DNA from 2 places in the Rossellomorea sp. YZS02 genome. Region 1 is predicted to be linked to the other one. Evidence: predicted binding sites of a transcription regulator. Region 1 holds the regulator's gene; the other holds the start of a gene.

Region 1 (5,643 bases):
AGGATGAACACACAAACTTTGTCTTTTTCTTTGCCAATCTATTCTTCTCCTCTTTTACTCTATTTGTACTCTTAAGTATTCACGATAATACCATTTGGGATGATTGTATCGGTTTTATGTATCAGTTTCAATTTAAGACCCTCAAGAAAAGCGGAGCCGGCTTGGTCAGGCCCGACAAGCACAACTGGGAAATCACAAAAGGCGCTTTTTGCCTTATGTGATTATTCAGTTGTGACCTCGAGGGACTAGCCGGCGCAGCTGGATAACAAGAAAAGCGGAGGTGGCTTGATCAGAGGCGACAAGCTTAAGACGAGTTAACCGGAAAGGCGTCTTTTTGCCTTTTTGGTTAACTTGGCTTATGACCTCGAGCCTCTAGCCACCGCAGCTGGACAATCAGAAAAACGGAGCCGGCTGGGGCAGGCCAGACAAGCATCCATTAAGATAAAAGAGGTACACGAAAAACATATACGTGTACCTCTTAATCACCCTTGCTATTAAGTCGGAGTATTAGCTGCTTCCTCTTCTTTCACTTTTACAACAAACTCACTATCTTCTACATCGATAACAATATTCTGTCCTGTCAGCACTTTACCTCTTAATAGCTCCTCTGACAGTTTATCTTCTACATATTTCTGGATTGCGCGACGCAGCGGCCGTGCGCCGTATTCAGGATCGAATCCTTCATCTGCAATTTTCTCTTTTGCAGCCGGTGAGAGCTCTAAGTGAATATCCTGTTCTTTCAGGCGGCTGGTCAATTGATTTGACATCAATGTCACAATCTCTTTCAGGTGGTCTTTTTCAAGAGAGTGGAACACGATGATTTCATCGATACGGTTCAGGAACTCAGGTCGGAAAGCACGTTTCAGTTCTTCCATGACCTTACCTTTCATATCTTTATAATCCTGTTTTCCATCCTGGATATTGAAACCTACATATTTATTACTCTTAAGGGACTGAGCACCAACATTCGATGTCATGATCAGGACTGTATTCCTGAAGTCTACCGTTCTTCCTTTCGAGTCTGTTAAACGGCCATCCTCTAATACTTGAAGAAGAATGTTAAATACATCTGGATGTGCTTTTTCAATCTCATCCAACAGAACGACTGAGTATGGTTTGCGGCGAACTTTTTCCGTTAACTGACCGCCTTCTTCATACCCTACATAACCCGGAGGTGAACCGACTAAGCGGGACGTCGAATGCTTTTCCATGTACTCTGACATATCAATACGGATCATCGCATCTTCATCACCGAACATGGATTCTGCAAGGGCACGGGCCAATTCTGTTTTCCCGACACCGGTTGGTCCTAGGAAGATGAATGAGCCGATTGGACGCTTTGGATCTTTCAGTCCGGCTCTAGCACGACGCACGGCTTTCGATACCGCCACGACTGCTTCCGACTGCCCGATGACTCTGGAATGAAGGATCTCTTCTAACTTGAGTAAACGATCCGTTTCCGTTTGAGCCAATTTCGATACCGGCACTCCCGTCCAGTTCGAAACGACCTTCGCAATATCTTCAACGGTCACTTCTGTATTTTCCTGACCTTGTTTTTCTTTCCAGGTGTTCTTAGTCTCTTCTAATTCTTCACGAAGCTTCTGCTCAGAATCCCTCAATGAAGCAGCTTTTTCAAATTCCTGGCTTTGTACGGCTGCATCTTTCTCTTTGCGGATTTCTTCCAGCTTGGCTTCAAGCTCTTTCAGATTTGGTGGTGTCGTATAAGAGCGCAGACGCACCTTTGATCCTGCTTCATCAATTAAATCGATCGCCTTATCCGGCAGGAATCTATCAGAGATGTAACGATCAGACAGCTTCACCGCAGCATCGATTGCTTCATCCGTAATGGAAACACGGTGATGGGCTTCATAACGATCACGCAGCCCTTTCAGGATTTGGATGGACTCTTCTGCCGTCGGCTCGTTGACTTGAATCGGTTGGAAACGGCGCTCAAGAGCAGCATCCTTTTCAATATATTTACGGTACTCATCCAGTGTCGTGGCACCGATACACTGTAGTTCTCCACGGGCAAGGGATGGTTTCAGGATATTCGATGCATCAATCGCACCTTCCGCGCCACCCGCACCGATCAATGTATGAAGTTCATCGATGAATAGGATGATGTTACCCGCTTGACGGATTTCATCCATCACTTTCTTCAAGCGATCCTCGAATTCCCCGCGGTATTTGGTACCTGCTACAACCGTCCCCATATCAAGTGTCATGACACGCTTGTCGCGCAGGATTTCCGGCACTTCATTGGCGATGATCTGTTGTGCAAGACCTTCTGCAATCGCCGTCTTCCCTACACCCGGCTCACCAATTAATACCGGGTTATTCTTCGTACGACGACTCAATACTTCAATGACGCGCTGAATCTCTTTGCTGCGTCCAATGACCGGATCCAGGCTGCCTTCACGTGCGATGGCTGTCAGATCACGGGCTAAACTATCAAGAGTCGGTGTATTGGCATTGGCGTTGCCACCACCCTGATGGTTGCTTGAATCATTGCTTCCAAGCAGCTGCAATACTTGCTGCCTTGCTTTATTCAAGCTGACTCCAAGGTTTCCGAGAACACGGGCAGCCACTCCTTCGCCCTCTCGGATCAACCCTAGTAAAATATGTTCCGTCCCTACATATGAGTGCCCCAGCTTACGAGCTTCATCCATGGAAAGTTCGATCACTTTCTTTGCACGCGGCGTATAATGAATCGTTTGGGATTTCTCGGCTCCTTTACCGATTAATCCTTCCACTTCCTTCTGGATTTTTTCCGGGCTTAATCCCAATGCTGTAAGTGCTTTGGCAGCAATCCCTTCACCTTCGCGGACAAGTCCCAATAAAATATGTTCAGTACCAATATTACTGTGTGATAAACGAATTGCTTCTTCCTGAGCTAATGCCAATACTTTTTGGGCTCTTTCTGTAAATCGACCAAACATCATATTATTTTTCCTCCTCACATGTATCTTTATCTAACTTAATTCGCTCCCGAATCAAAGAAGACCTTCTTATATCTCTTTCATTTGGTCTCAATGGACCTCCAGAATATTGTTGTAAAAATCCAGGTTGGGTTAAAATCATTAGTTCATTCAATATATTCTTAGATATCACTTTGATGTATCCTAAATCAATTCCAAGCCTGACATCCGATAAACACTTCGCTGCTTCCTTGGATTCAATGATCCTGCTGTGCTCCAGCACCCCAAGAGAGCGGAAGATCCTATCTTCTAATTGTATGTTTGACGTCTGAACTAATGCGTTTCTTGCCGATTGTTCTTTCTCGATGATTTGCTTCACTACGCTTAATAAATCTGCGACGATATCCTCTTCCGACTTACCAAGTGTCGTTTGATTCGATATCTGAAAGATATTTCCAAGCGCCTCGCTTCCTTCTCCATATATCCCTCTCACCACTAATCCCAACTGATTGATGGCAGGAATGATACGATTTAATTGCTGTGTTAATACAAGACCCGGTAAATGCATCATCACGGAAGCCCTAAGGCCGGTACCTACATTAGTAGGACAGGTCGTTAAATAGCCATGCTTTTCATCGAACGCAAAATCAAATTCACTTTCAAACCAATCGTCTATCACGTTGGCCCTCTTTAGAGCTTCCTCCAATTGCAAACCTGGATATAAACACTGTATTCGAATATGATCCTCTTCGTTTACCATTATGCTAATATCTTCATCACTTGATAATAGGACAGCCCCGTAATTCGTATCCTCCGCCAGGTTAGGGCTTATAAGGTGTTTCTCCATTAATACCCTCTTTTGTAGAGGTTGAATCTCGCTGGTAGGTAAAAATTCCAATTCACCTAAATCTTTAGGATATAACGGAAGCTTCTCCTTCACACGATCCACAATCTCTCTCGCTTCTTCAGAAGAATAAAGAGTGGAAAAACGATAGTCCGTTAAATTCCTCGCCAATCTTACCCGGGAACTGAGAACGATATCCGAATTAGGTCCCTCTTCACTCATCCAAGAACTAACCGCATTGCTCAAAAACTTCTCCAGACTCATTCTTCCTCTCCTCCCTCAGGCTTAATATCTTTTTCCAGGGAGCGAATTTCGTCTCGAATCTCGGCTGCTTTTTCAAACTCTTCATCTGCAATCATCGTTCGCAGTTCAGACTTCAATTGCTGAATCTTCTTTTTCATATGGATGGCCCCGCCCATACGTTCCGGAACCTTCCCACGGTGCTCGACATTCCCGCTATGAACACGCTTCAGCAAAGGAGTCAATTCATCTTTAAACGTCTCATAGCAATGGGCACACCCAAAGCGTCCTACATTAATGAACTGGTGTATCGTCATTTTACATTTTTTACACTGCAGTACTTCTGTCTTAGGAATTTCTGTTTCCTTTGCCTGCTTAAACGCAGGAGCTATATTAAGGAGACCTGCCAATAGATTGTTCACAGAAAACCCGGGGGAAGAATCAAACATAAACATCTCACCCTTATCCTGGGCACATTGATCACATAAATGAACCTCTGTCTTTTCCCCGTTTACCACTTTGGTAAAATGAAGGGTCGCAGGTCTTTCATTACACTCTTGACAAACCATCCCATTCACCTCTTTAACCCTTACTCATACTTCAATGTATCCAGCATGGCTCTCAGCATTCTTCCTCGGAGGACATCCCGTTCGGGTAAATCGACCATAATGACGGATCGGTCCATCACACTCAGCATGATCTTGGCTTCTCTTTCAGAAATAATCTCCTCTTCCACCAATCGAAAAACAATATCAGCTGCCGTATTCTGACTGATTGTCTGGGTAATCAGCGCCACTAACTGGTCAATCAAATGAACTTGATCGTGGGCTTTCACCTTCATAATCCGGATATAGCCCCCGCCGCCACGTTTACTTTCTACTACATACCCCCGCTCTATCGTGAACCGGGTGTTGATTACGTAATTAATTTGAGAAGGAACACATTGGAATTTATCAGCAATTTCGCTTCTTTTTATCTCGACTATCTCACTTTCACTCAGGTCTAGCACATTCTTTAAATAACTTTCAATGATGTCGGATATGTTCCTCATCAAACCTCCTCCTCATTTTGACTTTGACTATATTTGACTATAATTATACAACCGCCTTTTAAACTTTGCAATTATGAAGTTTGACCTTAAAAGTTTTCCTGTTTAAGGAAAGTTTTAAACGTGGGAATGAAAGATTGTTGGATAGAATTTAGAAAATGGGGGAATGGGTGGGTTTGAATGGTGTGGTGGTAGAGTGGTGTGATGTGGTGGGGGTTACTGAATTTGATGGGTTGGATGTTTTTGACGGGTGAAAGAATTTGTTAAATAGTGAAAGTGATCTCCTTTGTACAAATACTGATGTTTTGACTGGCGAGAAGAGTGTAGCATTTGAGGAATTCGTGATAATTGCGTCGTTTTTGAATTTATTGCGTCATTGCGGAGGGTGATTGCGTCATTCCCACTCTTGATTGCGTCATATTTTCGTTAATTGCGTTTATCACCAATTATTACCTAAAAATGACTAACCTCTCACCCATTTTTAACAATCAAACCAAAAAAAAGAGTAACTCCCAATGAGCTACTCTTTAATCTATTTGCCTGGCGACGTCCTACTCTCACAGGGGGAGATCCCCCAACTACCATCGGCGCTG
Region 2 (5,643 bases), on a different contig from region 1:
AAGAATTTCTGTTCTTTCTCTTGTTCCAGATGATCGTATAATGACACACAGGGTGAGAGCATGACAGCACTGCGAATATCGTTCTCCAATTTCGGATACAGTTTCTTTAATACTAACGCTCCCATACCTTCAGCCAAAATGTGGATCTTTCCGTTGATGATTTCATTTCGCTTCACGTGTTGATAAAGTCGCCTGGCAAGTTGAACGGCTTGATCGCTACCCCAGTTCGCTCCATAAAGATTACTATAATACACAATATACCCTTTGGAAGTCAGATCTTGAATCCACTTATACCGCGCTTCATGCTGAACCCAAAAGCTGCTTTTCCCGTCTACGTAGTGATGGGAATCCCCAATGATCATTACAGCGAATCCGTTCGGGCGTTCAGGATAATGAATCATGCACCACTCTTGCTCTAATTGAAACAATCGCTGATACATTCAAATTTCTCCTTTTACATAGTAGGTCTCTATAGTTTATGTTAGGAATCCGTAAAGGTAAGGGAGATAGCCCATTGGTACCCTATTATTTACAAACTCCCTCATGATGACAGGGGTTACATTTCACAGATTCGCCATTTATTAATTGATTCAGCTGTGATAGAATATAAAAGATTGAAATGGGTTACAACATACAAAGACTTTAGTTGATTACATAGGAATGAGGTGACTTGGCGTGAGATTTTTTTGGATGTTCTTCTGGGCTTTTGCATTGTCTGAAATGTTGACTTACGTTGTGAGCTCTATGAATGGAATCGAATTCCATTTTCAAACAGGATTGATCCTTACCGTTTGTTTCGCGGTATTGGTATTCCTTATCACGCTTGTTATTCCAAACGAGCCTGTTGAAAACCATTAAAAAAAGCAGCCATATTCGGCTGCTTTTTTTATTGAATTATTAATCCATCTTTCACTGCATCGATGGTGATGATCTGGCCGGTTCGTATGTTCCCGGCAATCAGCTCCCTGGCGAGTTTCGTCTCGATTTCCCTTTGGAGGTATCTTTTTAAAGGACGCGCACCATAAACCGGATCATATGCGGATTGAGCGATAAAGTTTTTCGCTCCTTCTGTGAGAGAAAGCGTGATATGCTGATCCTGCACCCGGTGTTGAAGATTTTCTATAAGCTTATCGATGATCCCTTTTATATTTTCGATACTCAGTGGTTTGAACAGGATGATGTCATCCACCCGGTTAAGAAATTCAGGTCGGAATGAAGTGCGCAGCTGTCCCATCACCAGGTCCTTCGTTTCTGAATCAATCTCTTCTTCTCCTTTGTTACGTTCCAAGAGATGAGCAGAACCTATATTGGAAGTCATAATGATCACTGTATTTTTACAGTCAATCGTCCTGCCTTGTGAATCAGTGATGCGACCGTCATCGAGCATCTGCAGAAGAATATTGAACACTTCCGGATGTGCTTTTTCGATTTCATCCAACAAAATGACGGAATAAGGCTTACGCCTGATTGCTTCTGTCAGCTGACCGCCTTCTTCATAGCCAACATAACCCGGAGGTGCACCGATCAACCGGGAAACCGCATGTTTCTCCATGTATTCAGACATATCGATTCGGATCATCTGCTCCTCACTATCAAACAGCGTTTGAGCAAGGGTCTTAGCAAGCTCGGTCTTTCCAACCCCTGTTGGACCTAAGAAAATAAATGAACCGATTGGTCTGTTCGGATCCTTGATCCCTGCCCTTGCCCGGATGACCGCGTCACTGACCAGTTGGACAGCCTCATCCTGTCCGATCACCCGCTCATGGAGTATGCTATCAAGCTTCAACAACTTTTCCCTTTCACCTTCTACAAGCTTGGTCACAGGGATACCGGTCCATCTCGCCACAATGTTGGCCACTTCCTCTTCTGTCACTTCTTCCCGCAAGAGACGTCCTTCCTGTTCTTTCATCATTTCCTGTTCTACTCTTTGGAGCTCTTTTTCCATTGCCGGAATCCGCCCGTGCCTTAGCTCGGCGGCTTTATTCAAGTCATAATCACTTTCGGCTTCTTCTAACAGGCGACGAAGTTTTTCAAGTTCTTCCCGTTTCTCCTGAACGACTGCGATACTTTCTTTTTCCTGTTGCCATTTTAATTTCATGCTATTCGCTTTTTCCTTGAGATTGCTTAAATCTTCACGAATACGGTCAAGACGTTCAAGACTTCCTGAGTCCTTCTCTTTATTCAATGCAGCTTCCTCAATTTCAAGCTGCATCACTCTACGGGTCACTTCATCTAGCTCTGAAGGCATCGAGTCGATTTCGGTTCGGATCATCGCGCATGCCTCGTCGATCAAGTCGATCGCTTTATCAGGCAGAAACCGGTCAGATATATAGCGGTCGGACAGTCTGGATGCAGCCACGATGGCACGATCATGAATATTGACACCATGATGGATTTCAAACCGTTCCTTTAAGCCCCTCAAGATGGAAATCGTATCTTCTACGTCCGGCTCCTGAACAAGAACCTGCTGAAAGCGCCTCTCCAAGGCGGGATCCTTTTCGATATACTTTCTGTATTCATTGAGGGTGGTTGCCCCGATACAATGTAGTTCTCCCCTTGCAAGCATCGGTTTCAGGATGTTCCCTGCATCCATGGCTCCTTCGGTTTTCCCTGCTCCAACAATGGTATGAAGCTCATCAATAAACAGAAGAATGCGTCCTTCACTCTTTTTTACCTCTTGCAATACGGCCTTCAGACGCTCTTCGAATTCCCCCCTGAACTTGGCTCCCGCCACTAATGAGCTCATATCCAATTCAAAAATGGTCTTATCTTTCAAACCTTCCGGAACGTCCTTTCTGACAATTCTTTGTGCAAGACCTTCAACGATGGCCGTCTTTCCTACACCAGGCTCACCGATCAGGACCGGATTATTTTTTGTTTTCCGTGAAAGGATACGTATGACATGACGAATTTCACTATCCCTTCCGATCACCGGATCGATCCTTCCTGAACGCACGTCTGCCACAAGATCTCTTCCGTATTTTTTTAACGCTTCGTACTTCACTTCAGGATTTTGTGTCGTCACCCTGCTCCCTCCTCTAATTTCTTCAATGATTTCGATTAATTCTTTTTCGAGTATTCCATGGTTCATTAAGTAGGTTGTAATGGGATGTTTCTTCTGTTTCCAAATGGACAGGGCAAGATGTTCAATTGATATATAGTCATCTCCCCACTTGTTCTTCAGATTCTCACTGTCCTGCAAAAGTTGATGAATATCCCTGGAAAAAAACTGCCCATATTGGACCCCTTCCCCTTCTACAGAAGGACTATCGTTCAACTTCTCATGAATCCATTCCACCATGCCGTGAACGTTTAGCCCAGCCCGATCATATATGGTACCGAGGAAGCTGTCTTCTGACATTAACAGGGACTTCCATAAATGAAGGGTGCCTACATCTGTATGTAGCTTTTCTTTGGCCGATTGCCCCGCAGACACCAATCCTTCTTGAATGCTGTGAGTCATATTATCAAAATCCATCATATTCCACCTCGCATTTGACCTTTATTGACCTTAATGACATTATATCGGTTTATACGAAAAAAAGGAAAGAAAAAGGAACAAGGAAACCTCTTGATTACGAAGCACCCTTGTTCCTCTTGTTTATGGCTTTCTCATATACGACCAAAGACGATTATGATTGGAGTTCTCAGGAAACCTGTCCCCTGCTTTCAAGCGCAGTTTTTGCGGATTTTTCACCATGCTTCCGGTTTCACCGATTTCTATATACTCACCATTATTAGGCGCTTTTTCCCCGGCCCTGAATTGTCGTGACTGTCCCATATTACCCCTCCTTTTTCGAAGCGATGCTTCCTTCCTATTTTTCTACAAGCCGGTTCTTTCATGCATGCCAGATGAAGGATAAATATGATAAACACGTTACGGTTCGGTTAACATTGGGAAAAAGGCTTTACAGTCTTTCCCTTTATGGTGTTAAATTAAAAAATGTGGAGAATAAAAGCTTGGAGGATATACAATGGATTTTTTTCTGATCATGAAATACTTATTTTTAGGGATTTTTCAAGGGTTTACAGAACCTATCCCGATTTCATCGAGTGGACATCTGCTGCTCGCTCAACATTTTCTTGGCATCAAAGACGCTACCCTGACGTTCGAAATGCTCGTCAATACCGCTTCATTGCTTGCTGTACTCATTATTTACCGTGAAGATATATTCCGTCTGATCGTAAATGGATTGGGCTATTTCAAACATAAAACACCTGAAACGAAGCGTGACTTCCATTTCATTGTCTACTTACTGATCGGGACAATCCCTGCAGGGGTAATTGGTGTATTATTCGGTGATGTGATCGAGAAGCATTTAACAGGTATTTATACTGTAGGAATTACTCTAATTATCACAGGTATCGCACTTTGGTTAATCCGTAACCTTAGAGGAAGAAAGAATGATGGAGACTTGAATGTGAAAGATGCCATCGTCATCGGACTTGCACAGGCGGTAGCCCTCATTCCTGGTATCAGTCGATCAGGCGCAACCATCGTAGCTGCCATGGCTAGTGGAATGAAAGCAGAAACAGCTTTGCGCTTCTCATTCCTGCTTTATATTCCCGTGAGTGTAGGAGTCATGGTATTCGGAATCACTGATCTGATGAATGATGAAAATTTAGCAACCATGGCGATTCCTTACTTAGTAGCATTCGTAGCTTCTCTGATTGCTTCTTACTTCTCCTTGAAATGGTTCATGAATATCATGGCTAAAGGGAACTTGAAATATTTTGCCATTTACTGTGCTGTCGTCGGTGCGGCTGTTCTTATTTTCGCTTAGTCCTCTTCTATCCGTCCGGTGCCTTTGTTAAGATATTATAATAAGACATTATGATGGAAATGATGTGATCTCATGAGTGAAAATCTTGAACTTCCAATTGGGATAAAGCAATTATTTATTGAGAAAAACAACATTAGAAAGGTTAAAAAAGGACGATTTTTGTTTCAGGAAGGGAAATCGGCCCACGAGCTATATTTAATCCAGAGAGGTCGCGTTCAAATCAGTAAAGTCATTCCTGATGGACGCGAATTATCCCTCCGCATCTGTTCAAGCGATGATGTCATCGGCGAGTTAACGTTGTTTTGCAAAGATGCTACCTATATGCTCAGTGCCAAGGTACTTGAGGATTCTGACATTTTTGTATTAGGGAAGGAAGTCTTTGAAGAGAAGCTTTCCCAGAACGGTGATTTGACGATTGCATGGCTGAAATGGATCCAGCATCAAAATCATCAAAATCAGACAAAATTCCGCGACCTCATCCTACATGGAAAAAAAGGTGCCCTGTATTCTACCCTGATCCGAATGACCAATAGTTATGGTAAAGACGTTGAAAAGGGCATTCTGATTGATTTCCCATTAACCAATCAGGAATTGGCGAACTTCTGCGGATCATCCAGGGAAGTTGTGAACAGGATGTTGAGTGACTTAAAGAAAGAGAATGTGCTTGTTACAGAAAGAGGATATATCACCATCCTGGACCTTGATTATCTGAAGGATGAAATCGACTGTGAACATTGTCCGGTTTCGATTTGCCGAATCAATTAATCATGAAAATCCCCATGGGGCAACAGTTGCCCCATGGGGATTTTCATGTATTTCAGTTATTAACGTATGCCTAATGCAATCTTCGCATATCGGG

The links. Region 1 encodes CtsR, which represses protease genes until heat stress. Its sites were predicted from a motif close to ATGGTCAATAAAGGTCAAACA; they were not measured.
Region 2: a site for CtsR is predicted at 3,493-3,513, ahead of clpB (ATP-dependent chaperone ClpB). Genes of this name have one in related genera too.

The regions. Positions count from the first base shown of each region.
Region 1 covers NZ_JAXBLY010000025.1:55,416-61,058, forward strand. Annotated here, with positions in the region: gene radA (DNA repair protein RadA) at 1-37, opposite strand, end outside; gene clpC (ATP-dependent protease ATP-binding subunit ClpC) at 495-2,942, opposite strand; gene SLH55_RS20640 (protein arginine kinase) at 2,944-4,026, opposite strand; gene SLH55_RS20645 (UvrB/UvrC motif-containing protein) at 4,023-4,571, opposite strand; gene SLH55_RS20650 (CtsR family transcriptional regulator) at 4,592-5,053, opposite strand.
Region 2 covers NZ_JAXBLY010000030.1:5,070-10,712, forward strand. Annotated here, with positions in the region: gene SLH55_RS21660 (hydrolase) at 1-440, opposite strand, end outside; gene SLH55_RS21665 (DUF2929 family protein) at 676-858, shown strand; gene clpB (ATP-dependent chaperone ClpB) at 887-3,478, opposite strand; gene SLH55_RS21675 (YjzC family protein) at 3,602-3,781, opposite strand; gene SLH55_RS21680 (undecaprenyl-diphosphate phosphatase) at 3,975-4,784, shown strand; gene SLH55_RS21685 (Crp/Fnr family transcriptional regulator) at 4,857-5,549, shown strand; gene SLH55_RS21690 (metal-sulfur cluster assembly factor) at 5,609-5,643, opposite strand, start outside.